2 regions of the Leifsonia naganoensis genome follow, and region 1 is predicted to be linked to the other one. Evidence: predicted binding sites of a transcription regulator. Region 1 holds the regulator's gene; the other holds the start of a gene.
The links. The regulator LexA, encoded in region 1, represses DNA repair genes until DNA is damaged. The targets are predictions, from matches to a motif close to TCGAACANNTGTTCGA.
Positions count from the first base shown of each region.

Region 2: a site for LexA is predicted at 10,601-10,616, ahead of HNR14_RS18040 (DUF6504 family protein). Genes of this name have one in related genera too.

Region 1 is NZ_JACCHJ010000001.1:3,389,277-3,404,085, reverse strand. It holds gene HNR14_RS16410 (TM0106 family RecB-like putative nuclease) at 1-2,340, opposite strand, end outside; gene HNR14_RS16405 (HhH-GPD-type base excision DNA repair protein) at 2,425-2,988, opposite strand; gene HNR14_RS16400 (SCO4848 family membrane protein) at 3,045-3,260, opposite strand; gene HNR14_RS16395 (LysR family transcriptional regulator) at 3,257-4,150, opposite strand; gene HNR14_RS16390 (MFS transporter) at 4,229-5,467, shown strand; gene HNR14_RS16385 (NADPH-dependent F420 reductase) at 5,488-6,108, opposite strand; gene HNR14_RS16380 (endo alpha-1,4 polygalactosaminidase) at 6,196-7,035, opposite strand; gene HNR14_RS16375 (SseB family protein) at 7,179-8,051, opposite strand; gene priA (bifunctional 1-(5-phosphoribosyl)-5-((5-phosphoribosylamino)methylideneamino)imidazole-4-carboxamide isomerase/phosphoribosylanthranilate isomerase PriA) at 8,035-8,781, opposite strand; gene hisH (imidazole glycerol phosphate synthase subunit HisH) at 8,837-9,478, opposite strand; gene hisB (imidazoleglycerol-phosphate dehydratase HisB) at 9,475-10,077, opposite strand; gene HNR14_RS16355 (histidinol-phosphate transaminase) at 10,074-11,186, opposite strand; gene HNR14_RS16350 (LysM peptidoglycan-binding domain-containing protein) at 11,265-11,633, opposite strand; gene lexA (transcriptional repressor LexA) at 11,872-12,555, shown strand; gene HNR14_RS16340 (metallopeptidase family protein) at 12,664-13,014, opposite strand; gene metE (5-methyltetrahydropteroyltriglutamate--homocysteine S-methyltransferase) at 13,100-14,809, opposite strand, start outside.
Region 2 is NZ_JACCHJ010000001.1:3,740,362-3,755,170, forward strand. It holds gene HNR14_RS18005 (SGNH/GDSL hydrolase family protein) at 1-237, opposite strand, end outside; gene HNR14_RS18010 (DEAD/DEAH box helicase family protein) at 377-2,158, shown strand; gene gdhA (NADP-specific glutamate dehydrogenase) at 2,204-3,553, opposite strand; gene HNR14_RS18020 (error-prone DNA polymerase) at 3,639-7,028, opposite strand; gene HNR14_RS18025 (DNA polymerase Y family protein) at 7,028-8,581, opposite strand; gene HNR14_RS18030 (hypothetical protein) at 8,582-9,277, opposite strand; gene HNR14_RS18035 (DUF3097 domain-containing protein) at 9,385-10,221, opposite strand; gene HNR14_RS18040 (DUF6504 family protein) at 10,292-10,582, opposite strand; gene HNR14_RS18045 (DUF1707 SHOCT-like domain-containing protein) at 11,438-11,941, shown strand; gene HNR14_RS18050 (VIT1/CCC1 transporter family protein) at 11,952-13,055, opposite strand; gene HNR14_RS18055 (helix-turn-helix transcriptional regulator) at 13,066-14,028, opposite strand; gene HNR14_RS18060 (cation diffusion facilitator family transporter) at 14,069-14,809, opposite strand, start outside.

The DNA of each region.
Region 1 (14,809 bases):
CGTCCCGGGCGGCCCCTGCACGGCGAGGTACGAGCGGTCGAGGTCGAGGAGGCTCGCGACCACGGCGGCGATCCTCCTGCTGCCGTCGGCCGGCCCCTCGTCGGCGAGCGCGCCCGAGACGGTGCGCGGCGGTGTGCGGCGCAGGAGGTCGACGGTGGCGTCGACCGGCCAGGTTCCGGCCTGCAGGGCCGTGAGCAGCCCGGTGCCCCACTCGCGGATGGCCTCGCCCAGCCGGCGCGCGTCCGGCGGCGCGGCGGGGGTCAGAGCCGTCGGGGCGTCGCGGTACGGCAGCACGTCCCGCGGCAGCGTCTCGCGGACGACGACCGAACCGTCCTCCGTCGCGCCGATCACGGCGACGGTCCGCGCGGTGCGCGAGCCGGGCTGGGCGCGCGGCTGACGGAACGGGCCGGGGAACTCGTATAAGAGGAACGGGCCGCCGCGCTCGCTCACCCGGACGGCGCTGCCGGGCCCCCAGCGACCGCTCAGGAGGAGTTCGCGCCGCTCGACACGCTGCCCGTCGTCCTGGTACCAGTCACGCACGACGCGCACCGTGTCGACCGAGAGCACGTCGCGGGTCTCGGCCCACTCCTCGATCGGCTGGATGAGGCGGGCGTAGTGCGACTGCCAGAAGGTCTTCTGCTCACGCTGGTGGAAGTCGATGGCCGCGGCGGCCAGCGCGACGGCCGCGCGGTCCGGGGTGCGGTGCGGGTCCAGCGGGTCGCCCGCGTAGCCGAGCAGCGCCGCGCGCAGGGGCGACTCCTCCGGTGGCACGTCGAGCTCGTCGACCGGGGCGGTGCCCACCGGGATGCCGTTCTCGGCGGCCCGGTCGAGAAGCCAGTCCCGCAGGCGCAGCGTGCTGACGCAGTCGTACCGGTTGTAGTCGCCGAGCGCGTCGAGCAGCGGCTGCGCCTCGTCCTCGCGGCCCAGGGCGAGGAGGTCGCGGGCGTTGGCGTACTCGGTGATCGAGTCGGCGCCGTTGGTGACCTCGCTCTCGCGCAGCTCGGTGCCCATGTAGAGCGGCTCGAGCTTCTTGATCGAGTACGAGCGGGATCCCACTCGCACGGCCTTGCGCACCAGGGGATACAGGTCGACCAGCACGCCGTCGCGCAGGAGGCCGTCGACCTCCTCTTCGCCGACCCCGTGCCGGGCCGCGAGCGCGAGCAGGTGCGTCTGCTCGTAGGCGGCGTAGTGGTAGATGTGCATGCGCGGATACCGTGCGCGCCGTTCCTTCACGAACGCCAGGAAGGCCTCCAGCGCGAGCCGCTCGGCGGCGAAGTCGTGGCCCCAGAAGGCGGTGAACTCGGCGTTCACGTCGACCATGCCGAACAGGTAGTCGAGGCCCCAGCGCTCCCCCGCGCCCTCGGTGTAGAGAGGGTCGCCCTCGAAGTCGAAGAAGAGGTCACCGTCGTCGGGGTGCGGCAGGGCGGCGAGTACCGGCGCGTTGTAGACCCGCACGGGTGGGGCCTCCCCCGGCGTCGCACGCAGCTGCAGCCGCGCCTGCTCACGCAGCCCGTCGAGCGTCCCTTCAGGGATGCCGTCGACCGGGGCCGTGGACTCGGCGAGCGCGTCGATGGTGCCGAGCCCCGCGGCGACCAGGTGCTCGCGCTGCGTCACCCGCATCCCGGCGACGAGGAGCACGTCGCGTGCGGCCTGCACCTCGGCATCGCACGTGTCGCACCGCCCGCAGACCGTGAATCGGGGATCGCCCCACGGGACCGGCCCCCGGTCGACGAGGTGCTCGTCGATGACGCGCAGCAGGCGCGCCCGGCGCTTGCGGTACACGGGCTCGATGTCGGAGAGACGGTGCTCGCTCACCGATCCGTCGCCGAGCAGCAGCTCGACCGTCTCGTCTGTGTCGACGCCGAGGCTCCGCAGCTGGTCGGCGTATGCGGCGAGCTGGAGCAGCGCCGTCACGCGCGCGCTGCGGGCCAGCTTGGAGTCCTGCACGCGGTACAGGCCGTCGGGACGGCGCACGACGAAGTCCGCGAACCCGACGAACGCACCGTCGAAGAAGGTCGCCTGGAAGACGACCTCCGCGCCGCTCTCGAACGCCGCCGAGGTCTCGGAGACGGCCGCGGCGAGCGCGTCGGCGGTCAGCGACTCCGGGCGCTCGATCTCGGCGACCTGCCCCCCGAAGCGTTCGCGGTAGCGCTCCAGGATGTGGTGCTCGTGCTCGTCACCCAGCCGCGACGACCGCACGTACATCGGGTCCTCGATCTCGGGCGCCTTCTCGATCCGCCCCAGCTTCACGTCGAGCGCGCGCAGGAAGGCGAACTCGCACTTCGACGCCTCGGTCAGGTCGCTGGCGCTGGTGACGATCACTCCGTCGAGCACGAACACGCGCAGCCCCTTCCGTCGAGTCCCCTCAACCTATCGGGAACCCCCGACACCCCACGCGGCCGCGACGCTGCACGGGAGGCGCGTTCAGCCCTTGGCCGCCGCCTTCATCGCCCGCTTGTGCTCGCGCACACGGGTGAGCGAGTCGGCGTCCACGATGTCGGCGACCGAGCGGTAGCCCTCGGTGCCGTAGTCCCCCGCCGCCTCGCGCCATCCCGGCGCCTGCAGGTCCTTCTGCTTGCCGAGCAGGGCGAGGAAGATCTTCGCCTTCTGCTCCCCGAAGCCCGGCAACGCCTTCAGGCGACGCAGGACCTCCGCACCCGAGGGGTCGTCGCGCGTCCAGATCGCGGCGGTGTCGCCGCCCCACTCCGAGACGATCGCCGCGGCGAGCGCCTGCACCCGGCCCGCCATCGATCCCGGGAACCGGTGCACGGCCGGAGTCTGCTTCATCACCGCGGCGAGCGCGTCGGGATCGAGCGCCGCGATCTGCGCGGGCTCCAGCTCGCCGAGCCGGTCGCGCAGCTTCGCCGGGCCGGCGAACGCGGTCTCCATCGGGACCTGCTGGTCGAGCAGCATCCCGACCAGGAGGGCGAACGGGGAGCTGTCGAGGAGGGCGTCCGCAGCGGCGTCGCCCGTGATGTTCACTGCCATGCCCTCATCGTCCCACGGCGCAGACGACACCGCACGGGCGTCTGCCTCGGCGCAGGTCAGGCGACGAGCAGCAGCACGCCCGCGACCGCGGAGAGCACGGCGAGCAGCAGCGCCACCCCGAGGAGCACCCCGTGCACCACCAGGAACGGCGTCGCCTTGCCGGCGGCGTCGCGTGCACGGGTGTCCGTGCGGACGCGGGTGAAGAAGCGCGGCCACGCGAACACGTTGAAGAGCGCGTTGAGGAACAGGACGAGGGCGGCGAAGACGGTCATCGTCCCTCCAGCGTACGGGACGGCGCGAATCGCTCGGACACGAGGTCGAGGAGGGCCGTGGCCGCCGCGCTCGGCCGCGGCCGGGCGACCATCCCGAGCCGCCACTCGATCCGTTCGCGCAGCGGGACGGCCACCGCGCCCTCCGCCGGGATGACCGTCAGCGCGGGGAGCGCGGCGACGCCCAGGCGCGCGGCGACGAAGCGCGGGATCTCCCCGAGATCGGAGAGCTCCGTCGGCACGTGCCGGACGATCCCCATCGCGGCGAGCTCGCGGTCGAGGGTGACGCGGTTGCCGAAGCCGGCGCGCGCGTCCACCCACTGCTCGTCGGCCAGTTCGGTCAGCGAGACCTCCGCACGATCGGCGAGAGGATGCGACGCCGCCAGGAGAGCGACGAACGGCGAGACGGCGAGCTCCCGCTCGAGCAGCCCCGGCTGCCGGTCGGGCAGTCCGACGAAGGCGACGTCGATGCGCCCCTGCCGCACGTCCTCCGCGAGTCCGGTCGAACCGCTGGGCGACGGGCCGAGCCGCAGGTCGACGAGGGGATGCCGTCGGTGGAACTCCCCCATGATCGACGGCAGGTCGATCGTGCTGAGGTTGGTGAAGATGCCGACGCGTACGGCTCCGCGCAGCTCGCCGTCGCCGCGGGCCGCGTCGCGCATCCGGTCCACCGCCTCGACGGCGCCGCGCGCCTCCCGCAGCACCGCCTCCCCCGCCGCCGTCAACCGCACGCCGTGCGGGTCGCGGTCGAAGAGCGGAGCGCCCAGCTCGCGCTCGAGTGCCTGGATGCCGGCCGACACCGTCGATTGGGCCGCGAACAGACGCTCGGCGGCGCGGGTGAAGTTCAGCTCCTCGGCGACGGCCACGAGATACTCCAGTTGGCGGGTGTCCATGCGGCAATCGTATCCATCGATGGCCAAGATCGACGATATCCGTTGGACGCGATCGCAATATCGGAGCATCCTCAGAGCATGACCACGATCCGCGAACCCGAGACCTCGTCTCTCCCCGCCGTTCCGACCCGCCGCTGGCAGCTGCGCCACGGCACGGGCTTCTGGGTCATCGCCGCGGCCTTCCTCGCGGTGATGGCCTTCTCCACCGTCCCGACCCCGCTCTACTCGCTCTATCAGGCGCGCGACGGCTTCCCCACCTGGGTGGTCACGGTCGTCTTCGCCGCCTACGCGGTCGGGGTGATCGCGAGCCTGTTCCTCATCGGCCACCTCAGCGACTGGGCCGGCCGGCGCCGGATGGTGCTGATCGCGGTGCTCATCGAGATCGTCGCGGCGGCTCTGTTCCTGGTCTGGAACGACGTCTCCGGCTTGATCGTCGCCCGCGTGCTGTCCGGGATCGGTGTCGGCGCCCTGACGGCGAGCGCGACCGCCCACCTGAGCGAGCTGCGCGCGGTCGCCCGCCCGGCTGAAGGTCCGCGCCTGGCGGGGATGGTCTCCACCGTCGTCAACACCGGCGGTCTGGCCCTCGGGCCGCTGATCGGCGGCGCCTTCGCGCAGTTCCTGCCGGCGCCCCTGCTGCTTCCCTACGTCGTGTTCCTGGTGCTGCTCGCCATCGCCGCGCTGGCCATCGCCCTCGTGCCGGAGACGGTCGAGCGCGCGGAGGAGCGTCCTGCCTACCGGCCGCAGCGCGTGTCCCTCCCCGCGTCGGCCCGCGGAGCCTTCTCCGCCGCCGCGGTGGCCGCGTTCGCCGGCTTCGCCGTCTTCGGGCTGTTCACCTCGCTCGCGCCGAGCGTCGTCTCCGGCGTCCTGCACCAGTCGTCGCACCTGCTGGCCGGCGCCGTGCCGTTCTCGGTGTTCGCGGCGTCCGCGCTCTCGCAGATCGTCTTCGCCCGGCTCCGGATGCGCGCCCAGCTCGGTCTCGCCCTCGTCCTCATGCTTACCGGGCTCGTCGGTCTCGCGGTCGGCGTGCTCGTCGCGTCCCTGGCGGTCTTCCTGATCAGCGGTGTGCTGGCGGGAGCCGGCGTCGGCCTGCTGTTCCGCTCCGCGATCGGCGCCACGGCCGCCCTGGCCGCGCCCGAGCGCCGCGGGGAGGTGCTGGCCGCGATCTTCCTGGTCGCGTACGTCGGGCTCGCCCTCCCGGTCCTGCTCGTCGGAGTCGCCCTGATCGTGTGGCCACTGGTGCCGGTGCTCGTCGTGTTCGTCGGCGTCGTCGGTGTGCTCGCCCTGTTCGGCGGCCTCCGGATGCTGCGGACGGCCTGACCGCTCGCCTGCGAGGCGCGTCAGCCGCGGCGGTCCACGATCCGGACCGCCGTGGCACGCGCGTATCCGCGCTCGACCAGGTCGACCTCGAAGCCGGCGAGCCGCTCCAGGTGCCGGGAGGTCCGCAGACGGCCCACGTCGAACGGCTCGCACCCGATTTCCGTGACGAGACCCGCCACGAGTTCCTTGGCCGGGTCGTCGTCGGAGGCGAGCAGCACCTGGACCCGCTGGTCCGCATCCTCGGCGAGCAGCTCGGCATAGACGGTGTTGAACGCCTTCACGACGCGCGCCCCGGGAGCGGCCTCCGCCATCCGCTCGGCGAGCGAGGGACCCGCGCCGTAGCGGCTCTCGAAGTGCGGCGGGTCGAGCGGGTTGCCGATGTCGATCAGCACCCGCCCCTCCAGCTCGGCGGCGAGCGATCGGACGAGCTCGAGGGCCACGGCATCCCGCACCGCGACGATCACGGCGTCGGCTGCGGCCGCCCCGCGGTGATCGGTCCCGTCGACGGCCCCGATGGTGCGCGCGAGCTCCCGGGCCCGCAGCGGATCGCGCGAGCCGACGACCACGTCATGCCCGGCCCCAGCCAGGCGCCGGCCGAGCGCCTCCGTCATCGCACCGGTGCCCAGTATCCCGACCCTCACGGCGTCTCCTCTTCTCGGTGACTGCGGCGGCGCGGGACGTCCGCGGCTGCGCGCGCAACCGCGGACGTCCCTGGGCGCAGCAGTCGCTCAGCAGTACTCGTAGCGGTACGCGCTGTTCCCCTTGGCGACCACGTCCCGGTCGCGCAGGATCACCGAGATGTTCTTGCCCTGCGCGGCGCACGCCTGCGTGTACGCCGAGCGCGGGTTGTCGGTGTACTCGATCTCGATGACGTTGTTGCCGTAGACCGACGTGTAGGCGTCGCACTCGGTGTTGAACTGGCACTCCTCCGCGATGGCGAAGTCGAACCCGACCGTGTTCTTGCCCGCCGAGCCCAGCTCCGTGGTGTTCTTCTGCGCGATCGCGAGTCCCTTCTGATGCGCGTGGGCGGCCAGCAGGGTCGCGAGGGCGACGTTGTTCTGCTTGGTCAGGAGCTGCGTGCCGCCGCTCTTCGAGCGGGTCCAGGAGTCCAGGTTGTCCGGCTCGACGGCCTGGAAGCCCTTGCTCGCGCACGAGTCGATCCAGCCGTTCACGATGGCCGCGATCCGGGTGCGCTTGGCGGCGGTGGAGGTGTCGAGCAGGTACTCGTTCCACTCCGGGTCGCCGACCTTCACGCCCTTCGCGTTGCGGAGGATGAGGTCGCTGTTCGCCCCCGCCCACGTCGTCGTGTCGTCGGGCTGCGTCTGGAACGCGTTCACGTAGCAGACGTTGTATCTGCCACTCACGGGCGACGCCGTGTGGTCGCGGTCGACGATGCCCACCGACGCCGCCGGCGTGTAGACGCCGCCGATCTGGTAATCGAATTGCGCGTTCACCGGCGGCGGTGCCGGGGTCGCCGCCTGCGCGGCGGTCCCGCCCGCGACGATCGAGAGGGCGATCGCTCCGGCGGAGAGAAGGGTGGTCAGGGCTGTGCGGGATGAGGCACGCATCGGTGCTCCGATCTGTGGATGCCCCGCCTCGAGCTTCATCTCTGGCGTCACGCCCGGTGTTCGATCAGTCGGCGACCGGTAGGGCTCTCCACGGCGCGTTCAGACTACGAGAGCGAACGCAGCCGATGCAAGACGGGTCTTCGTCAGTCCGCAGCGACGAGCTGTACCCGGAGGGAGTCCACCCGCGTCGCGATCACGTCGTCCGCCGCCCAGCGCTGGGCCAGCCGGGCCAGGATGGCGTCGAGCTCCTCCCGGGTCAGTCCGCTCGCGAGCGCGAGCTGCACGACGAGCTCCTCGCCCGCGAACCGGTGCCCGGGGTCGCCCGCGGCGAGGCGCACGGCGTGCACACCGAGTTCCGTGGCGATCGACGCGTCGAAGGCGGCGTACACCTCGGGGTCCCGGTCGCTCGGAAGCCACCGCTCCCCGCGGGCGACCGCCCAGACGGCCGGGCGGCGCAGCACGAACTCGGTCTCGCTCGTCGGATCGAGCACGACGATCTCGGTCTCCTCGGAGGCCGCGGCGAGTGCGACCCGCCGCCCGTCCGCGGGGACCGGACGCGCGGCCGGGTTCCAGGTCTGCATCGCGGTCACGGACGAGAAGACGGGCAACACGCTGCGCCCGTCCGGGCCGGAGACCGTCACGATCGACAGCTCCTGCGACTTGTCCACGGTCAGTCCGGCATCCGTCGTGCCCTCGTCGCCGAGCTCCGCGACGAGCGGGATCAGGAGCCGGGAGGCGCGGAGCGCGTCGACCACGGCCTCCGGACCGACCTCGCCCGCACGGAAGGCCGCCAGCGCGCCGAGCAGGGCAGGAGGCGCCGTCCCGTCGTCGTCGCCGAACGGGTTGTCGTCGAACTCGCGCCCCTGCCACGGCTGCCCGGCGGAGTCGCCGAGCGACGCCGCGAAGTGCTTCAGCCGGTCGGCGCCCTTCTCCGTCGGCTGGCCGGGCACGCGGCTCCCGCCGCCCGCGCCGCCCGTCGCGTCGCGGCCGTCGGCCGGGTCAGTATCCCGCGACATCCAGCGCCTCGGGCAGGGTGAACGCACCGGAGTAGAGCGCCTTCCCCACGATCGCGCCCTCGAGGCCCAGGGAGACGAGTTCCCGCAGGGCGGCGATGTCGTCCAGGTTGGCGATGCCGCCCGAGGCGACGACGGGACGCTGGGTGCGGTCCATCACCTCGCGGAGCAGGTCGAGGTTCGGTCCGCGGAGCGTGCCGTCCTTGGTGACGTCGGTGACCACGTAGCGGGCGCAGCCGGCGTCCTCGAGGCGCTCGAGCACCTGCCACAGGTCGCCGCCGTCCTGGGTCCAGCCGCGGGCGGCGAGCGTGGTGCCGCGCACGTCGAGTCCGACGGCGATCGCCTCGCCGTACTGCCCGATCACGTGGGCCGCCCACTCCGGGTTCTCCAGCGCTGCGGTGCCGAGGTTCACCCGGGTGGCGCCGATCTCGAGCGCCTGCTCCAGCGACTCGTCGTCCCGGATGCCGCCGGACAGCTCGATGTTGACCCCGCGCACCTGACGGATGACCTTCTTGAGCAGCGAACGGTTCGAGCCGCGGCCGAAGGCGGCGTCGAGGTCGACGAGGTGGATCCAGTCCGCACCCGCGTCCGCCCACTCGGCAGCCGCGTCGACCGGGTCGCCGTAGCTCGTCTCGCTGCCGGCCTCGCCCTGCGTCAGCCGCACGGCCTTGCCGTCCGCGACGTCGACCGCCGGGAGCAGGACGAGCTTGGGCGTGTTGTTGAATTCGCTCACTGTGTTTCCTCGTTCGGGTCCGCGACGGCGGACGGGTGATGCGCGGAGGCGTCGGCTAGAGGGTGCCGATCCAGTTGCGCAGCAGCTGGATGCCGGCGCTGCCGGACTTCTCGGGGTGGAACTGGGTCCCACTCAGCGGCCCGTTCTCCACCGCGGCGATGAACGGCGAACCGTGCTCGGCCCAGGTCACGTGCGGCTTCGGGAAGGGGCCGGTCACCTCGAGGGTCCAGTCCTGCGCGGCGTAGGAGTGGACGAAGTAGAAGCGCTCGTCGTGGAGCCCGGCGAAGAGCCGCGAGGTCTCGGGAGCCTGGACCGTGTTCCAGCCCATGTGCGGCACCACGTCGGCCTGCAGCAGATCGACCGTGCCCGGCCATTCGCCGAGCCCCTCGGTCTCGACGCCGTGCTCGACGCCGCGCTCGAAGAGCACCTGCATGCCCACGCAGATCCCCAGCACGGGGCGTCCACCCGCGAGCCGGCGGTCGATGACCTCGTCGCCGTGGGAGGTGCGCAGTGCGTCGATGACGGCGGCGAACGCTCCGACCCCGGGGACCAGCAGGCCGTCGGCCTCCAGCGCCCGCTTGCGGTTTCCCGTCAGCTCGACGTTCGCGCCCGCGGCCTCGAGCGCCTTGACGGCGGAGTGCACGTTGCCCGAGCCGTAGTCGAGGACCACGACATCCGGGGTGCCGGAAACGCTCACAGCGCACCCTTGGTCGACGGGATGCCCGACACCAGCGGGTCGAGCGCCTTCGCCTGGCGGAACGCGCGCGCGAACGCCTTGAACTCCGCCTCGGCGATGTGGTGCGGGTCGCGACCGCCGACCACGGTGATGTGCGCCGTCATCGCGGCGTTGAAAGCGATGGCCTCGAAGACGTGCCGCACCATGGAGCCGGTGAAGTGGCCGCCGATCAGGTGGAACTCGAACCCGGCCGGCTCTCCCGTGTGCACGAGGTAGGGACGGCCGGAGAGGTCCACGACGGCCTGCACGAGCGCCTCGTCGAGCGGCACGAGCGCGTCGCCGTACCGGGAGATGCCGCTCTTGTCGCCGAGCGCCTGACGGATCGCCTGGCCGAGCACGATCCCCACGTCCTCCACGGTGTGGTGCACGTCGATCTCGGTGTCGCCGTTGGCGCGCACGCGCAGATCGGTCAGCGAGTGCTTCGCGAACGCCGTGAGGAGGTGGTCGTAGAACGGCACGCTCGTGGCGATGTCGGCCACGCCCGTCCCGTCGAGGTCGAGGCTCAGCTCGATGCTCGACTCACTGGTCTCCCGCTGGAGGCTGGCGGTGCGATTCGTCATGACTGCGAGTTTACTGGGGCGGCGGAGCCGGACGGGCGCCCGAGGGCGGCCAGCGCCTCGAGGAAGGCGGTGGTCTCCGGCTCGGTCCCCGCCGTGACGCGCAGGTGGTTCGGGATGCCGACGTCGCGGATGAGGATGCCCCGCTCCAGGAGGGCCTCGAACACCGCGTGCGGGTCGTCCACGCCGCCGAAGAGCACGAAGTTGCTCCCGCTGCGGTGGGGCGCGTAGCCGAGCCGGGCGAGCTCGGTGACGAGGCGGTCACGCTGCAGGCGGATCTCCCCCACCATCGCGAGCATCTCGTCGGAGTGGGCGAGGGCGCCGAGTGCGGCCGCCTGGGTGAGTGCGGAGAGGTGGTACGGGAGGCGCACCAGGCGCAGGGCGTCGACGACGGCCGGGTCGGCCGCCAGATACCCGACGCGGGCCCCTGCGAAAGCGAACGCCTTGCTCATCGTGCGCGAGACGAGGAGACGCGGCCGCCCCTCGAGCAGGGTGAGAGCCGACGGCTCGCCGTCGGGCATGAACTCGGCGTAGGCCTCGTCCACGACGACGATCCCGCGGGCCGCGTCGTACGCCGCCTCGATCGTGTCGAGGGAGAGCGGGGTGCCGGTGGGGTTGTTCGGCGAGCAGAGGATGACGATGTCCGGGTCGGCACGGCGGATCTCCGCCGCAGCGGTCTCCGGTGTCAGCTCATAGTCGGCATCGCGAGCGCCGGCGATCCAGCTCGTCCCGGTGCCCGAGGCGAGCAGCGGGTACATCGAGTAGGTCGGGGCGAAGCCGAGCAGGCTGCGGCCGGGACCGCCGAAGGCCTGCAGGATGTGCTGCAGCACCTCGTTGGACCCGTTGGCCGCCCAGATCCAGCTCGCGTCGAGGCCGTGCCCGAGGTAGCGCGCGAAGGCCTCGCGGAGCTCGGTGAACTCGCGGTCCGGGTAGCGGTTGACGCCGGTGATGGCGACCGCGACGCGGGCGACGATGTCGGCCGCGACGTCCTCCGGAACCGGATGCGTGTTCTCGTTCACGTTGAGAGCGACGGGAACGGACTTCTGCGGGGCGCCGTACGGCGTCCGGCCACGCAGATCATCACGGATCGGAAGGTCGGAGAGGGAGGTCACCCATCCATGCTAGCCATGCCCGGGAGCGCGTCCTCCCACATGACGAACGGCCGCGGGATGGTCAGCGCCGCGTGAGGGTCAGTGCGCGTACTGGGTCGGGATGGCGAGCTGCTGACCCGGCGAGACCACGCCCGAGGCGTCGAGACCGTTGAGCTGCACGAGCGCGGCGATCACGTCACGCGGGTCGGCGCTCGGCGCAACGCGCTCGGCGACCGACCACAGGGAGTCGCCCGACTCGACGGTCACGTGCTGGAAGCTCACGTGCGTCTGCTCGCTGGTGGCGACCGCTCCCCCGCCGTTGAGGGCGAAGGTGAGGGCGCCGATGACGAGAGGAAGAGCCACGAGTGCCGTCAGGACGGCGCGACCGCGCCGCGTGAGACGGAGTCGCGTGCGTGCGCCCGCGGGGAAAGCGGGAATCGTGCTGCTCACCATCGCCGTCGTGCTCATGGCTCTGACCTCCTCATGCTCCGCGGATGCGAAGCTTTGTTCCGAATGTATCTTCGAATGTTCGAAATCGCAAGACTCGATACGCGAGGAATTCGTCCACGGATTTCGAGACACACTCGAACACATGTTTGTTTCCGGCCGTATCGTGGATACAGTTTCGATTGTCTGGAGTTCACCTTTCCAGGCACCACCGACATTCGAGACGAGCGGATGCGGTCGAGGTCACGAAGGGACGAGCGTGTCGAACGAGAACCAGGCTCCACGAGGGGGCACGCGCCGCCGCAAGAACCTCAGCGAGAAGCAGCTCGCCATCCTCGACGTGATCCAGAAGTCCGTCAGCCAGCGGGGCTATCCGCCGAGCATGCGCGAGATCGGCGACGCCGTCGGGCTGTCCTCCCTCTCGTCGGTGACCCACCAGCTCAACCAGCTGGAGCTGAGCGGCTACCTCCGCCGCGACCCGAACCGGCCGCGCGCGCTCGAGATCCTCATCGACCTGCCCTCCACCTCGTCGGAGTCCGTCGACTACGAGAACCAGACGCCGGTCGGCGACGCGGCCATGGTCCCGCTCGTCGGACGCATCGCCGCGGGCGTTCCGATCACCGCCGAGCAGCAGGTCGAGGAGGTCTTCCCCCTTCCCCGTCAGCTGGTCGGCAACGGCGACCTCTTCATGCTGAAGGTCGTGGGCGAGTCGATGATCGACGCGGCCATCACCGACGGCGACTGGGTCGTCGTCCGCCAGCAGAACACGGCGGAGAACGGCGACATCGTCGCGGCCATGCTCGACGAGGAGGCCACCGTCAAGGTGTTCCGTCAGCGCGACGGCCACACCTGGCTGCTGCCGCGCAACTCCAACTTCGAGCCCATCGTCGGTGACTTCGCCCAGATCCTCGGCAAGGTCGTCGCGGTCCTCCGCGCCGTCTGACCGGCTCCCACCCGAGCGGCGACCGCACATTTGTGCCGAATGTCGCGAAAGCGCGCCTCGTAAGCCACATTTGTGACGAATGTGGGGCGGGCTGAACCCGCGCCCTCATCACGCCCAGCCGAGCTCCTGCAGCTTCGCGTCGTCGAGCCCGTAGTAGTGGCCGATCTCGTGCACCAGCGTCACGCGCACCCGCGCGCGCAGCTCGTCCAGGCTCGAGCAGCTGGCCTCGAGATTGTTGCGGAACAGCGTGATGCGGTCCGGCAGCTCGCCGAAGCCGTAGACGCCGCGCGTCGTGATCGGTCGCCCGCTGTACAGCCCGAACAGCCGCGGCCGGTCCCCCGACGGCTGGTCCTGGATGAGGAACGCCACGTTGTCGAGCTTCCCGACGATCTCGTCCGGGAGGGCGTCGAACACTGCGCCCACCAGATCCTCGAACTCCGCGTCCGTCATCTGCACCATGCGCCCATCCTGGCGCACGCAGACGGGGTCGCGTCCGGCCGTCCGCCCACGGCGGAACCGGCAGTCCGCGACCCCGGAGTCGCTGCTACGCGTCGACCGAGACGCGCTCGCGCACCGCGCGGGTGGCCTCGAGGATGTTGCGCAGCGAGGCGACGGTCTCGTCGTAGCCGCGCGTCTTGAGACCGCAGTCCGGGTTGACCCAGAGCTGGCGGCCCGGGATCGCGCTCAACGCGGTCTCGAGCAGCTCGGTGACCTCGGCGACCGACGGCACGCGCGGCGAGTGGATGTCGTAGACGCCCGGGCCGATGCCGTGCTCGAAGCCGGACGTCTGGATGTCGTGGACGACCTCCATGCGGCTGCGGGCCGCCTCGATGCTGGTCACGTCGGCGTCGAGGTTGCGGATGGCGTCGATCACCACGCCGAACTCCGAGTAGCAGAGGTGGGTGTGGATCTGGGTCTCGTCGCGCACGCCCGCCGTCGCCAGACGGAAGGAGCCCACCGACCAGTCGAGGTACTCCTCCTGCGCCGACCGCTTCAGCGGGAGCAGCTCGCGCAGCGCCGGCTCGTCGACCTGGACGACGCGGATGCCCGCCGACTCCAGGTCTTCGATCTCGTCGCGCAGCGCGAGGGCGACCTGGCGGGCGGTCTCGCCGAGCGGCTGGTCGTCGCGGACGAACGACCACGCGAGGATCGTCACCGGGCCGGTCAGCATGCCCTTGACCGGCTTCTCGGTGAGGCTCTGCGTGTACGTCGACCAGTCCACCGTGATCGGCTTCGGCCGCGAGACGTCGCCCCAGAGGATCGAGGGACGCGTGCAGCGGGAGCCGTACGACTGCACCCAGCCGTTCTGCGTGACCGCGAAGCCGTCGAGGTTCTCGGCGAAGTACTGGACCATGTCGTTGCGCTCGGGCTCGCCGTGCACGATGACGTCGATCCCGATCTCCTCCTGGAGGTCGACGACGCGCTTGATCTCCGCCTGCATGCGGGCGAGGTACTCCGCTTCCGTGATCAGCCCCTTCACGAGCTGCGCGCGGGAGCGACGGATGTCGCCGGTCTGGGGGAACGAGCCGATGGTCGTCGTCGGGAGGAACGGCAGGCCGAGCGCCGCGTCCTGGGCCGCGAGACGGTCCTCGTACGCGCCGCGGCGGAAGTCCGCCTCGGTGAGCGCCGCCTCCCGAGCACGTACCGCGTCGACGCGCACGCCAGGAGCGGAGGCCCGGTCGGCCAGGGATGCGGTGGCGGCCGTCAGGTCGTCCTGGATCGACTCGTGTCCATCGACCAGCCCGCGGGCCAGGATCGCGATCTGCGCGACCTTCTGGTCGGCGAAGGCGAGCCAGCTCTTCAGGCGCGCGTCGAGCTCCGGCTCGTCCTCGACGTCGTGCGGCACATGCAGCAGCGAGGTGGAGGTGGAGACCGCGACGTCCGGGCTCAGCGACAGCAGCTCGGTCAGCGACCCGAAGGCCGCCTCCAGGTCGCCGCGCCAGATGTTGTGGCCGTCGACGACGCCGCCCACGAGGGTCTTCGTGGCGAGGGAGCCCGCCGTCTGCGCGTCCAGGCCGGTGGGCAGGGAGCCGCGGACCAGGTCGAGCGAGAGCGCCTCCACCGGCGAGGCGGCGAGCACCGGGAGGGCGTCGTCCAGGCTGCCGTACGGGGCGGCCACGAAGAGGGCGGGCCGTTCCGCGACGGCGCCGAGGTCGGCGTACGCCGTGCGCAGCGCCTCCAGCACCTCCGCCCGCGGCTCCTCGATGCTCTCGCTGACGAGGGCCGGCTCGTCCAGCTGCACCCACGGCGCCCC
Region 2 (14,809 bases), 350 kb from region 1:
GGGGCGCAGCGCGAGCGCGGGCTCGACCTGGTCGTCCAGGATCTGCTTGATCAGCTTGCCGCGCACGGCCAGGTTCGCGTAGGCGAAGTCGTCGGTCTGGCTGCTCAGCACCTCGGCGACACGGTCGGCCCAGCCGCGGTGCCCGCCGGGGCTGGCGAGCTCGGGGTCGCCGATGCCCTCCGTGAACGAGTCGCCCAGGGCGACGTAGCGGGACCAGGGATGCTGAGCTTCGACCATTCCTCCATTCTGCATCCGGCGGACCGTCCGTCCAGGCGGATGTCGGACGGAGCGGGTAGATTTGATCCACGTGGAAACGACAGCTGCACCCCTCCCCGCGTTCGAACCGGACGCCGAGTCCGGCGACGAGTCGGACGCCATCGGGGTACACGCGGGCAGCTTCGCGGCCGAGCATCTCTCGCCGTCGTTCCCGGAGCGCGCCGCCTGGGGAACCGCGGGAAAACTGCGCGCGTGGCAGGCCGAGGCGCTCGACACCTACTTCCGGGACGAGCCGCGCGACTTCCTCGCCGCGGCGACGCCGGGCGCCGGTAAGACGACCTTCGCCCTGCGGCTCGCGACCGAGCTGCTCAACCGCCGCGTCATCGAGCGCGTCACCGTCGTCGCCCCCACGGAGCACCTGAAGCGCCAGTGGGCGGAGGCCGCCTCCCGCGTCGGTCTCAACCTCGACCCGGACTTCAAGAACGCCGATGGCCGGTACGCCCGGCATTACAAGGGCGTCGCGGTCACCTACGCGCAGGTCGCCATGCGGCCGAGCCTCCACAAGGACATCACCGAGTCGAGCCGCACCCTGGTCATCCTCGACGAGGTGCACCACGGCGGCGACGCGCTCAGCTGGGGCGACGGCATCCGGGACGCGTTCGAGCGCGCCACCCGTCGGCTCTCGCTCACGGGGACGCCGTTCCGCTCCGACACCGCGCCGATCCCGTTCGTGACCTACCTGCCCGACAAGCAGGGCATCCGCACGTCGCTCACCGACTACAACTACGGCTACGGCCGCGCCCTCTCCGACGGCGTCGTGCGTCCCGTCATCTTCATGGTCTACGCGGGCCACATGCGCTGGCGCACCAAGACCGGCGACGAGATGGAGGCGCGGCTCGGCGAGGGCAACACCAAGGACATCACGTCGCAGGCCTGGCGGACCGCACTCGACCCGAAGGGCGAATGGATCCCGGCCGTGCTCAGCGCGGCCGACCGGCGCCTGACCGAGGTGCGCGGCGCCATCCCGGACGCCGGCGGTCTGGTCATCGCGACCGACCACTACACGGCCCGCGCGTACGCCGACATCCTGCAGCAGATCACCGGCGAGTCCGTCACCGTCGTCCTCTCGGACGAGAAGGAGGCGAGCGACCGGATCGAGGAGTTCTCGAAGGGCACCTCGCGCTGGATGGTCGCCGTGCGCATGGTGTCGGAGGGCGTGGACGTTCCGCGGCTCGCGGTCGGCGTGTACGCGACCAGCGCCTCCACCCCTCTCTTCTTCGCGCAGGCGATCGGCCGCTTCGTGCGCGCCCGGCGCCGTGGCGAGACCGCCTCGGTGTTCCTGCCGAACGTGCCGATGCTGATGGCGCTCGCCAACGCGCTGGAACTGGAGCGCGACCACGCGCTCGACCGGCCGACCGACGGGAACGCCGAAGGCGATCTGTGGAACCCCGAGGACGCGATGATGGCCGAGGCCAACCGCGAGGAGCGGGCCTCGGAGGCGCTGACCGAGGAGTTCGCCTTCGAGGCGCTCGGCTCGGAGGCCAACTTCGACCGGGTCGTGTTCGACGGCAAGGAGTTCGGCAGCTACGCGGTGCCCGGCACCGACGAGGAGCACGACTTCATCGGCCTTCCCGGCATCCTGGAGCCCGACCAGGTGCACGAGTTGCTGCTCCAGCGGCAGCAGCGCCAGTCGCGGCGGTCGTCGGCGCGTCCAGCGGAGGCGGAGGGTCACCCTCCCGCGCCGCTGCACCGCACGCTGAAGGAGCAGCGCCAGCTGCTCAACAGCCTGGTCGGCCTGTACTCGAAGAACTCGGGGGAGCCGCACGGCCTCATCCACGCCGAGCTGCGCCGGGTCTGCGGTGGGCCGGCCGTCGCCCAGGCGAGTGTCTCGCAGCTGCAGGCGCGCATCGAGTACCTGCGCAAACGGCTCGGCCGGCACTGAGCCGACCGAGCCGTTGATCCGCGCGGACGCGGTGGGGTCTGAGCGCTAGATGACGCCGAGCGCCAGCATGGCGTCGGCGACGCGGACGAAGCCGGCGACGTTGGCGCCGAGCACGTAATCGCCCGGCTCGCCGTACTCGGCCGCGGTCTCCGCGCAGCTGTCGTGGATGTTCGTCATGATGTCCGAGAGGCGCTGCTCGGCGTACTCGAACGTCCACGCGTCGCGCGAGGCGTTCTGCTGCATCTCGAGCGCGGAGGTGGCGACACCTCCGGCGTTCGCCGCCTTGCCCGGGGCGAACAGCACGCCCGCCGCGCGGAGCACGGTGACGGCCTCCGGTGTGCAGGGCATGTTGGCGCCCTCGACGACCGCGGCGACGCCGTGGTTGGCGAGGGTGGTGGCCGCCGTGGCGTCGAGCTCGTTCTGGGTCGCACAGGGCATGGCGACGTCGACGTGCGTCGTGGCCGCCAGCGCCCAGATGTCGCCGTTCGGGAGGTATTCCGCGCCGCCGCGGCGTGCGGCGTACTCGCTGAGGCGGCCGCGCTCGACCTCCTTGATCTGCCGCAGCAGGTCGAGGTCGATGCCGGCCGGGTCGTGCACGACGCCGGAGGAGTCGGAGCAGGCGATCACGGTGCCGCCGAGCTGGTGCACCTTCTCGATCGCGTAGATCGCGACGTTGCCGGAGCCCGAGACGAGCACACGCGCGCCGTCGAGGTCGCGGCCGCGGGTCGCGAGCATCCGCTGGGCGAAGAAGACCGCGCCGTAGCCGGTGGCCTCGGTGCGGACGAGCGAGCCGCCCCAGCCGACGCCCTTGCCCGTGAGCACGCCGGACTCGTACCGGTTCGTGATGCGCTTGTACTGGCCGAACAGGTAGCCGATCTCGCGGCCGCCCACGCCGATGTCACCGGCGGGGACGTCGGTGTGCTCGCCCAGATGGCGGTACAGCTCGGTCATGAACGACTGGCAGAACCGCATCACCTCGGCGTCGGACTTGCCCTTGGGGTCGAAGTCGCTGCCGCCCTTGCCGCCGCCGATGGGGAGACCGGTGAGCGCGTTCTTGAAGATCTGCTCGAAGCCGAGGAACTTCACGGTGCCGAGCGTGACGCTCGGGTGGAAGCGCAGGCCGCCCTTGTACGGCCCGAGCGCGGAGTTGAACTCCACGCGGAACCCGCGGTTGACCCGTACGCGACCCTGGTCGTCCGTCCACGGCACCCGGAAGATCAGCTGGCGCTCCGGCTCGGTGAGGCGTTCGAGCACCGCGGCCTCGGCGTAACGCGGGTGACGGTCGAGGACGGGGCCGAGCGAGCCGAACACCTCCCGTGCCGCCTGGTGGAACTCCGGCTCCCCGGCGTTGCGCCGGAGGACGTCGTCGAGCAGGGAGATGAGAGCCGTGGTCAAACGCGTACCTTCTTTCGCACAAGGTTTCTGAGTCTACTCTCACGTTTCGTGCGTGTTACGCCTGCGCAGGCCGACCGCGGCGGCCTCAGCGGAAGTCGCGGGAGGCCGTGCGGATGCCGGTCTGCAGCGGTTCCAGCCGGTCGGCGATCACGTTGACCACACCCTCCTCGCTGCGCTCCAGGATGCCGCGCACGATCATCGCGGGTGCTTGCCGGGCGACCCGCCGGTAGCGGTTCCACACCCCGACCGGGCAGACCACGTTCACCAGCCCGGTCTCGTCCTCCAGGTTGAGGAAGGTCACGCCGGCCGCGGTCGCCGGGCGCTGCCGGTGGGTGACCACCCCGCCCACCTCGATGCGCCGCCCCGACTCCGACGTCGCGAGCATCGCCGCCGTGCGCACCCCGCGCGAGGCGAGCGCCGGCCGCAGGTAGCGGATCGGGTGGTCGTCGGTCGAGATGCCGGTCGCCCACAGGTCGCTCGCCAGCTGCTCCGCGGGGCTCAGCAACGGCAGCAGGGGCGGCTGCACGGTGATCGCGGTGCCGGCGAGGTACTCCGGTCGGTCCTGCGCCGCGTTACCCGCCTCCCAGATCGCCTGCCGGCGGTCGAGGCCGAAGTCCTCGAACGCGCCCGCCGCGGCGAGCGCCTCCAGCTGGGCGACGGTCAGCCCGACCCGGCGCGAGAGGTCGGCGAGGTCCCGGTAGGGGCCGTCGGCCTCCCGCTCGGCCACGATCCGCTCGGCCAGCTTCTCGCCGATGGAGGTCACCCCGGCGAGCCCCAGCCGCACGGCGTGGCCGGCGTCGCGGCGATGTGCCGCGTAGTCGAGCGGAACCCGCTGGTCGAAGGGGGCGATGGGAGGCTGCTCCTCGGCCAGGCACGGGTCGATGCCGGTCGGGCCCGGGCGGGCGTCGTCGAGCGGCTCGAGCAGCGGGAACACGCCCGAGCGCTGGATGTCGGGCCGGTGCACCACCACGCCGTGCCGCCGGGCGTCGGCGGTGAGCGTGCGCGGCGAGTAGAACCCCATCGGCTGCGCGCGCAGCAGGGCGGCGAGGAACGCGCCGGGGTAGTGCAGCTTCATCCACGAGCTCACGTAGACCAGCAGCGCGAAGCTGATCGCATGGCTCTCGGCGAAGCCGAAGTTCGCGAACGCCTCGATCTTGGCGTAGATCGCGTCGGCGTCCTCGCCGGTGATGCCGTTGCCCGCCATCCCCGTGTAGAGCTTCTCGCGCAGGGCGCCGATCTTCTCCACCCCGCGCTTGGAGCCCATCGCACGGCGCAGCAGGTCGGCGTCCTCCGCCGTGCAGTCGCCCACCGCGACCGCCATCTGCATCAGCTGCTCCTGGAAGAGGGGGACGCCCAGCGTGCGCTTCAGCACCGGCTCCAGTGCCGGGTGCAGGTAGGTGACCTCCTCCTGGCCCAGCTTGCGCCGGATGTACGGGTGCACGGCGCCGCCCTGGATCGGGCCGGGGCGGATCAGCGCGATCTCGATCACGAGGTCGTAGAACGAGCGGGGCCGCAGCCGGGGGAGCGTGCCGATCTGCGCCCGGCTCTCCACCTGGAACACGCCGATCGAGTCGGCACGGCAGAGCATGTCGTACACGCCCTGCTCCTCCTTCGGGATGGTCTCCAGCGTCCACTGCTCGCCGAGCGCCGACGCGATCGCGCGCATCGAGTAGTCGAGCGCGCTCAGCATCCCGAGCCCGAGCAGGTCGAACTTGACCAGGCCCATCCACGCGCAGTCGTCCTTGTCCCACTGCAGGACCGTGCGCCCCTCCATGCGGGCGTGCTCGATCGGGCACACCTCGCCGACGGGCCGGTCGGTGAGCACCATGCCGCCCGAGTGGATGCCGAGGTGCCGCGGGAACTTCAGCACCTGCTGCGCCAGCTCCACCACCTCGTCCGGGATGTCGTGGTCGTCGGTGGTCTGGACGTGCGACCACGAGTCGATCTGCTTGCTCCAGGCGTCCTGCTGGCCGGTGGAGTGGCCGAGCGCCTTCGCCATGTCGCGCACCGCGTTCTTGGGCCGGTAGGTGATCACGTTGGCGACCTGCGCCGCGTTGTGCCGGCCGTACTTGCTGTAGACGTACTGGATGACCTCCTCGCGGCGGTCGGAGTCGAAGTCGACGTCGATGTCGGGCTCCTCCTCGCGCATGCTGGAGAGGAAGCGCTCGAACGGCAGGTCGTACTTGATCGAGTCGACCGCGGTGATCCCGAGCAGGTAGACGACCGCCGAGTTCGCCGCCGACCCGCGGCCCTGGCACAGGATGCCCTGGCTGCGGGCGAACCGCACGATGTCGTGCACGATCAGGAAGTAGCCGGGGAAGTCCTTGGCCTCGATCACGTCGAGCTCGCGCTCGATGCGCTCCCGCTTCGCCGGGTTCTCGTCGAGGTCGCGGTAGCGCTCGGCCGCGCCGCGCCAGGTGAGCTCGCGCAGCCAGCTCATCGGGGTGTGCCCCTCCGGGACCTCCTGCTTGGGCAGCCGCGGGCGGGCGCTGCGCAGCCGGAAGGAGAGGTCGTCGGCGACCTCCACGGTCCGCTCCACCGCGCCGGGGTAGCGGGCGAACCGTCTGGCCATCTCGGCACCGCTGCGCAGGTGCGCGGCAGCGGACGCGGGCAGCCAGCCGTCCATCTCGTCCAGGCTGCGCCGGGCGCGCACGGCCGACACGGCGGTCGCCAGCGGGTACTGCGCGGGCGAGGCGTAGTGGACGTTGTTGGTCGCCACGACAGGCAGGCCGAGCCGGCCGGCGATCCGGGCGAGCGCGTCGTTGTCGGTGGTGTCGTGCGGGTTGCCCTGGTCGATCAGCTCGACCAGCACGTTGTCGTGGCCGAACAGCTCCGCGAGCCGCGCCACCTCGTGCTCCGCTGCGCGCTCGCCCTGCTCGGCCAGCGCCAGGCGCACGTCGCCCTTGCGGCAGCCGGTCAGCACCATCCACTCGCCGCCCGCCTGCTCGGCCAGCTCGGGCAGCCGGTAGACCGGGCGCCCCTTCTCGCCGCCCGCGAGCTGCCCGGCGGTGATCGCGGCGGCGAGCCGGTGGTACCCCTCTTGCCGGCGGGCGAGCACGACGAGGTGGTTGCCCTCCGGATCGGCCTCGCCGTTCTGCGGGCGGCTGAGCGCGAGGGAGAGCTCGGCGCCGAACACCGTCTTCACCCGCTCGTACGCCTCGGCGGCCTCGGCCAGATGGACGACGCCGTAGAGCCCGTCGTGATCGGTGAGGGCGAGGCCGTGCAGGCGCAGGCGAGTCGCCTCCTCCAGCAGCTCCTCGGGCGAGCTCGCCCCGTCGAGGAAGCTGAAGTTGCTGTGCGCGTGCAGCTCCGCGTACGCGACGTGCCCGGTCTCCGGCTCCTCCGGGATGGGCTGCGGCACGTACTTCTGCCGCTTGCGCGAGGAGGGGCGCTCGACGGCCTGCTCGCCGGTGCGACGGCCGGAGAGCCGCCGCTCGAACTCGGCCCACGGGATCGGCGGGTTGTCCCAGCCCATCAGTCGTACCTCGCCTCGGCGAACCAGCCGCCGGAGGCCAGGCGCAGCAGCCAGGCCGTCCCGTCGGCGTCGACCAGCTGGAACCGGTGCATCGCCCGGGCGAGCGTGGCGTCCCACCAGCGCTCGCGCACCGGCCACGGCCCCGCCCACGAGCCCACCTCGCGGGCGTCGTGCGGGCGGCCGGTGGGGGAGAAGAGCGCGATCGGGGCGGTGAGGTCGCCGCGGTCGGTCACCTCGACGGTCTCGCCCTCGATGGTCAGCACCGCCACGGGCCGCGGCACCTCGAAGACGGTGGAGGGTGCGGGCGCGGGCAGCGAACCGGGCCACGGCTGCTCGGCCCGGGAGACACCGACCGGCCGGTCGCCCCAGGGCACCAGCACCTGCCGCTCGGTGAGCCCGCGACCCCCGCCGATCGTGGCGGTGAGCACGGCCTCGTGCCCCAGCATGCTCTGCACGCGGGTGAGACCGTGATGGATGCGCTCGTCGGCTCCGCCGCCCCACAGGCCGTCCTCGTGGTGGCCGATGTCGTCCACCGCTTCGGGCACCAGGCCCACCCGCACGATCGGCGAGGCGAGTCCGGGGTCGAGGGCGCCGGAGCCCTGCAGCTGCCAGCGCACCCGGTCGACGACATCCCCCGCCGTGAACAGCCGCGGGTGCAGCCAGCTGCGCTCGCTGATGCGGCCGGCCTCGTCGGTCACCTCCACCCGGAGCGTGGTGCACACCAGCCCGGCCTTCGTCAGACCGCCGACGAACTGCTCGGCGGTGCCGCGCAGTGCGAAGGTGACCTGGTCGACGCGGTCGAGGGGAGGCTCGAACTCGATGGTGCGGTCCAGCTGCTTCGGCGGGGTGCGCGGCACGACCGCGGCGCCGTCGAGGCCCCCGGCCAGGTCGTGCGCGTGCTCGCCGCGCTCCCCGAACCGCTCGCGCACGTCGAGCCGGTCGAGGGCGGCGAGGTCGCCGAGGGTGTGCAGGCCGAGGCGGCGCAGAAGCGGGGTCAGCTCGGTCAGCCCGAGCTGGGCGACCGGCAGCGGGGCGAGGAAGGCGGCCGACCCGCCCGCCGGGATCACGCGCACGCGGGCGGCGCCGGTGGAGCGGGCGGCCTGCCCGGCGGCGAACGGCCCGTCGGCGATGCCGGCGCGCGCATCCGGCAGCCCCAGCCCCTCCAGGCAGCGCAGCAGCTCGGCCGCGGCCTGCTCCTCGCCGCCGTAGTAGCGCGCCGGTCCGCGCGCCCGCAGCAGGAAGGTGCCGGGGCGCAGCGGCTGCACGCCGGGCGCGAGCTCCTCGATGGCGGCCAGCACCGGCTCGAAGGCGCGCTCGTCGAGCACGGGGTCGTAGGGGAGCACCTCCAGCTGCGGGCAGCGGGACTGCGCCTCGCGCATCCGCAGGCCGCGGCGCACGCCGTCGGCGCGGGCCGTCGCCGAGCAGGCGAAGACCACGCCCTTCTCCATCAGGGCGATCGGGGTGCCGTCGGCCAGGCCCGGATCCGCCCGGCGGGCGGCGATCACGGGCCAGTCCGGGCACCAGAGCACGATCGCGCGGGTGACCTCGCGCATCTAGCCCACCGCCTCCAGGCGCGTCGGGCCGGACGGGCGGAAGCTCTCGTCGGGTGCCGGCAGCCACAGCTCCGCACGCCGGCGCGGTCCCGAGCCGCCGCGCGGGGCGGACTCGACGGTCACCCGCCGGGACGAGAGGTAGCCCGCTCCGGTACCGAGACCGTCCCAGCCGCTGCGCGCGACCGAGAGCGTCGCCTCGGCCTGCGGCCAGTCTCCCGCGACGATCAGCGTCGACTCCCGCTGCCGCAGCCGGGCGCCCAGCCGGGCGACGTCGCCGTCTTTCGCGCGGGCCGGCGGGGCGACCGCCACGACGGCGAGCACGTCGACCACGGCCGCCGTCACGGTCAGCCACTGGTCGCCGGGATGCGGCACGAGCACCAGCCGCTCCAGGTCGATCCCGAACCGGCCGGCCGCCTCGGCGCCGAAGTCGGGCATGCCGATCACCCCGCACCACGCGCCCGCCGCGCTGGGGCCGGCGAGCAGCGCCATCAGCAGGGTGGTGGAGCCGTGGACCGCATAGGCGGCGCCGGCCTTGAGCGCTCCGCCCGGCAGCAGCGGCCCGAGCGCGGGATGCGTCTCGAACGTGCGGCTCTCGAGCTTCGTCGCCTGCATCTGCCGGATGCGCGACTGCAGCTCGTGCACCTGCGCCCGGTCGACGACCGGGTCGGCGAAGGCGGGTGCGGATGCCGGGGACATGCATCCATTTTCGAACACATGTTCGAACAGCGCAAATGCATTGTGGGGTACAAACGCTGTGGGGTACCGGCGCTGTGGTGCAAGCGCTGTGCCCCGGTGGACGGACCCTACGCCGGTTCGGTCACGAAGTCGATCAGGTGCTCCACCCGGCCGAGCAGCTCCGGCTCCAGGTCAGCGAACGTGCGCACCTGCCCCAGGATGCGCTTCCAGGCGCGCGCGATGTCGGCCTGGTTCTCGTGGGGGAGACCCAGCGCTGCGCAGATCCCGCGCTTCCACTCGATCGAGCGCGGGATCGACGGCCACGCCTCCAGGCCGACCCGGGCAGGTTTCACCGCTTGCCAGATGTCGATGAAGGGATGCCCGACCACGAGCACGTGCGCGCCGTACGGGCCGCGCGCGACCGTCTCGGCGATCCGGCTCTCCTTGGAGCCGGGGACCAGGTGGTCGACCAGCACGCCGATGCGGCGCTCCCGGGTGGGGGCGAACTCGCGCACGATCGCGTCCAGGTCGTCCACGCCCTCCAGGTACTCGACGACGACGCCCTCGACGCGCAGGTCGTCGCCCCACACGCGCTCGACGAGCTCGGCGTCGTGCCGGCCCTCGACGAAGATGCGGCTCGCCCGGGCGATGCGCGCCTTCTGCTCGCCGACCGCGAACGAACCGGATGCCGTGCGCCCCGGGCCACCCGCCGTGCGCTTCGGCACGACCAGGCGCACCGGCTCGCCGTCGATCAGGAACGCCGACCCGAGGGGGAAGACGCGCTTCTTGCCGAAGTAGTCCTCCAGCTCGACGGTCTGCGCCTCGAGGCGGGTGATCGCCCCGCAGAAGCCGGTGGCGGACTCCTCCACCACCAGGTCGCGCACTGCCTCGACGTCGGGCACGGGCTTGCGCCCGGCCGTCTTCCATCCGGGTGCCAGCACATCGGATCCGTAGCGGTCGTCCATCACCCCAGGAGGCTATGCGATGCGCCCGGGCGTCCGCGGGAGGCACGCCCGCCGCCCGGGAGCCGGCCGGTCAGTCGAAGACGCGCACCAGGCGCCAGGTGCGGTCGACAGCGTCATGACGCACGTCGAACACGTGGGCGTCGCCGGTGTCGCTGGTCGCCTGGAACCGCCAGCCGCCGATCTCGCGCGGCAGGGCACCGACGTCGTAGCGGTGCTCGCCGAACGGCCGCCACCAGGCCGGCGCCGCCGCCCAGACGGTCGGCATGTCGCTCACGCGGTAGCGCGTCGACCGCCACACCAGCCGCAGCGGGATGCCCTCCTCGGTCGTCCACACGGCGACCGCTTCGTCGACATCGGTCATCGCCGCCACCTCCTCCATTCGAACGGATGTTCGAATGCGAGTGTAGACCGACCCGCCGACAATTTCCGTCTCAGGACATGGGTTACCCATCAGCCTCAGGACATCGGTGACACGTCGGCCCTGTCGGGTGGTGGCACTTCTCCCGCGGTGATGTGGCTCTCACCACGTGGCGGGATGCACGAAATCTGTCGCCGGCCTCCCCAGCCATTGCGTAAGCCGCATGGCAAGGTCCATGTCCGCGAGACGGGCGGTGCGGAGGTTCGTCAAACGGCTCGGAGTGCATCCCAGCCGTTCAGCCAGGACCCCCCAGGTGAGTCCGTGATCGCGCCGCTGATCGTTCACGGCCTCATAAAGCTCGGGAAGGTCCCAGCGCAGGCGGACGTCGGTCCCGATAGCTGGCAGACGTGTGTCTCCCACCGCTCGACTCCGCCCGAACAGGAACTCCTCAGGAGAACGGTCCAGCCATTGCAGCAGCATGAGCGCGTACTGGCAGGACATAGAGCCGCGTCTCACCGTCCGAACGAGCGCACCCGAGCACACTGCATGGTCGTTCAGCGCGGCCCTCAGGCCGGCCGACTGTTCTGTGAGCTCCTCCGCCACAGCCGGCCACCCCAGGCCTAACCGGACTCGGCGGGAGTCGAGTTCAGAGACCAACGCGGCCCCGTTGAATATTGGAGCAATCGGCATACGTGAAGTGAAGCACGAGCTATAGATTCCGGGAAGAGCCAAGGCGCGCCCAGGAGATTTCAGCGCTGCCGTCGTCAAACCACGACCGCCAATTGTCACCGATGTCCTCAGACGCGAACCGTCACGGATGTCCTGCGGCAGAACTCCTGCCCCTGCCATACTGTCCGCATGACCGACCTCAACGACCCTTCCGGCGCCTCGCTGCGCCTCAGCACGGACGAGCGGGAGCGCGCGGTCGCGGCCCTCCAGGCGCACGCGAACGCCGGGAGGCTCGACGGAGCGGAACTGCAGTCGCGCGTCGCCTCGGCGCGGTCGGCGGTCACGCGCGGCGACCTCGCGCCGCTCTTCGCGGACCTGCCCGGCGGCGTGCAGCTCGATGACCACGCGGGGCAGCCTGCGCAGCCCGTCCCGCCCGCGCAGCCGGTGCCGCCCGCGGCGGCCTACGCTCCCGGCCCGGCCGCAGCGCCGCCCGGTGATCCCTACGCGGAGCAGCGCTACCGCCCGAACAACCGCTGGGGCCTGCTGGTCGTCTCGGTGATGCCGTTCATCGCGGTCATCCTGTTCTTCGTCACCAGCGGGATCTGGGGCTACCAGTACAGCTGGCTGTGGTTCCTGCTGATCCCGCTCTCGGGCGCGCTGGTCTACGGCATCGACGGCCCGCGCCGACGCTAGTCGCGCGCGGCTAGCCCAGTGCGGTCCCGAACAGCAGGCCGAGCACGTAGGTCGCCGCGGCGGCGCCGTAGCCGATCGCGAGCTGGCGCAGCGCGCGCTTGAGGGGCGACCCTCCCGAGAGCAGACCCACGATGGCACCGGTGGCGAGCAGCACGATGCCGACCAGCCCCGCCGACACGAGCACCGCCGCCGTGCCGCCGAGCCCGAACAGGTAGGGGAGGATCGGCACGAGCGCGCCCGAGGCGAAGAAGCAGAAGCTCGACACGGCGGCACTCCAGCCGTTGCCGACCGCCTCGTGCTCGTCCTCGACGGGAGCCGAGGCAGCGCCGGGCGTCGTGACGGGGATCTCGCTGGTGTACGCCTCCAGGGTCCGCAGTGTCTCGGAGGCCCGGGCCTGCGCGTCCGCGGGCGACATGCCGCGAGCACGGTAGACGAGGGTCAGCTCGTTGGCGTCGACGTCCAGGTGCGGGAGGGCGGAGCGCGTCGCGGGATTGGGGCTGGAGGCCTCCAGCAGCTCCCGCTGCGACCGCACGGACACGTACTCGCCCGCACCCATCGAGAGGGCGCCAGCGAGGAGTCCGGAGACACCGGTGAGGAGGACGACGTGGGTCGCGACGCCGCTCGCGCTCACGCCGAGCACGAGGGCGAGGTTGCTCACCAGGCCGTCGTTGGCGCCGAAGACCGCGGCGCGGAACGTGCCCGAGAGCCGCTGCCGGCCACGCGCCGCGAGCGCGCGCACGACCTCCTCGTGCACCTGCTCGTCGGCGGCCATCTGCGGCGTCGCGTCGGCATCCGTCGCGTACGGGGAGCGGGCCTCGGCGCGCTGCGCCAGCGCGAGCACGAAGACGGAGCCGAAGCGGCGGGCAAGGAAGCCGAGCATGCGCGTGCGGATGTCCCCGCGGAGCGGCTTGCCCACCTGGTCGCCGAGCAGATCGAGCCAGTGCTGCTCGTGGCGGCCCTCGGCCTCGGCGAGCGCGAGGAGGATCTCCCGCTCCTCGCCGGTGCGGCGCTGGGCGAGATCGCGGTAGACGGAGGCCTCCGCGCGCTCGTCGGCCAGGTAGCGCCGCCAGCGCCGGATGTCGGCGGGGGTGGGGGTGCGCTCGGTGCTCGTCATCGCGAGAAGTCTAGGCGACCCCCGTCGCGGCGTCGCGGAAGCGGTCGGCCCAGACGGCCGCCAGTTCGCGCACCGCATTCGGCCCCTCGATGACGAAGGGGGCGCCGGCCGCAGCCAGCCCGAAGAGCGCCCACTCGGCGCTCTCGACCGTCAGCCGGACCCGGGAGGTCGCGTCGTCGGCGGGGGAGACCGTCGCCCAGCGGCCGATGGCCTCCTCCACCCGGTCGTAGGGCGCGCTGACGACGGCGTCGACGACGAGCGGAGCCGCCGCGGGGGAGAGGGAGGCGCGGACGTACTCGGCCGCGTCCTCTGCGGGCAGCTCCCGCGGCCGGAAGCGCGTGCCGGTCACCCGCGGCTCGGTCAGCCGGTCGAGGCGGAAGCTGCGCCAGTCGAACCGGGTCAGGTCGTAGGCGACCAGGTACCAGCGCCGGCCGACGGAGACGAGTCGGTGCGGCTCCACCGTGCGTCGCGTCTCCTCCCCGCCGCGGGCGACGTAGGTGAACTCGAGCCGCTCCTCGTCCCGGCAGGCCTGGGCGACCGTCGTCAGCGTCGTGGCGTCGGCGACGGGGCCGCCGCGCATCGCCGTCGCGAGGGTCGCCACCCGCAAGGCGTCGACGCGACGCTTGAGCCGCGGCGGCATGACCTGGACCACCTTCGCGAGGGCGCGCACCGACGCCTCCTCGACCCCCGCGATCCCGCTCTGCGCGGCCGTGCGCAGCCCGACGGCGAGAGCGACGGCCTCCTCATCGTCCACCACGAGCGGCGGCAGCGACGCACCCGCGGCGAGCTGGTAGCCTCCCGCGACACCACGGGTGGCATCGACGGGGTAGCCGAGGTCGCGCAGCCGGTCCACGTCACGCCGCAGCGTGCGCGGGGACACGCCGAGCCGCTCGGCGAGATCGTTGCCGGGCCAGTAGCGATGGGTCTGCAGCAGCGAGAGCAGCTGCAGGGTGCGCGATCCGGTGCTTGCCATGCCTCCCAGTGTGCACCGGGATGCGGACGGATCGTGACCGCTATTGCGCCGTGGCCGGGACGAGCGCGGCCGCGCCCGGCCGAGACAGCGTGAGGACCACCTCCGTAATGTGCTCGTCGCGCTCGAGATCGGCCTCCACCGCGGCGAGGTCCGCGGCGACGGCGGATTCCCGGTCGTCGCCCGCGAGGTCGATCGCGGCGACGACGAACAGCCGCTCGGGGCCGACGAACTCGAGGTGCAGGTAGGTGACCTTCTCGACCTCGGGATGCGCGAGGATCCCGGCGAGGAGGGCCTGCCGGGCGCGCTCGGGCGCCTGCTCCCCGAGCAGGAACCGGCGGTTGCGGTCGATCAGCACCACGGCCACGACCGCGAGCAGCACGCCGACCAGGATGGAGCCGAGAGCGTCGTAGACCGCCTGCCCGGTGAGCTGGTGGAGCAGGATGCCCGCGAAGGCGATGACGAGGCCGATGAGCGCGGCCGAGTCCTCCGCGAACACGGCGCGCAGGGTCGGGTTGGAGGTGCTGAGGATGTGTTCGACGGTGCTCGTTCCCCGCTCGCTGGCCAGCTTGTGCGCCTGCCGGTACGACTGGAGGAAGGAGACGCCTTCGAACACGAACGACACCGCGAGCACTCCGTACGCGATCGCGTAGTCGGCCTCGCGCTCGTTCGAGCCGAGCTCGGAGACGCCGTGCATGATCGACACGACCGCGCCGGCCGTGAACAGTCCGACGGCGGCGAACAGGCTCCAGACGTACGACTCGCGACCGTAGCCTCCCGGATG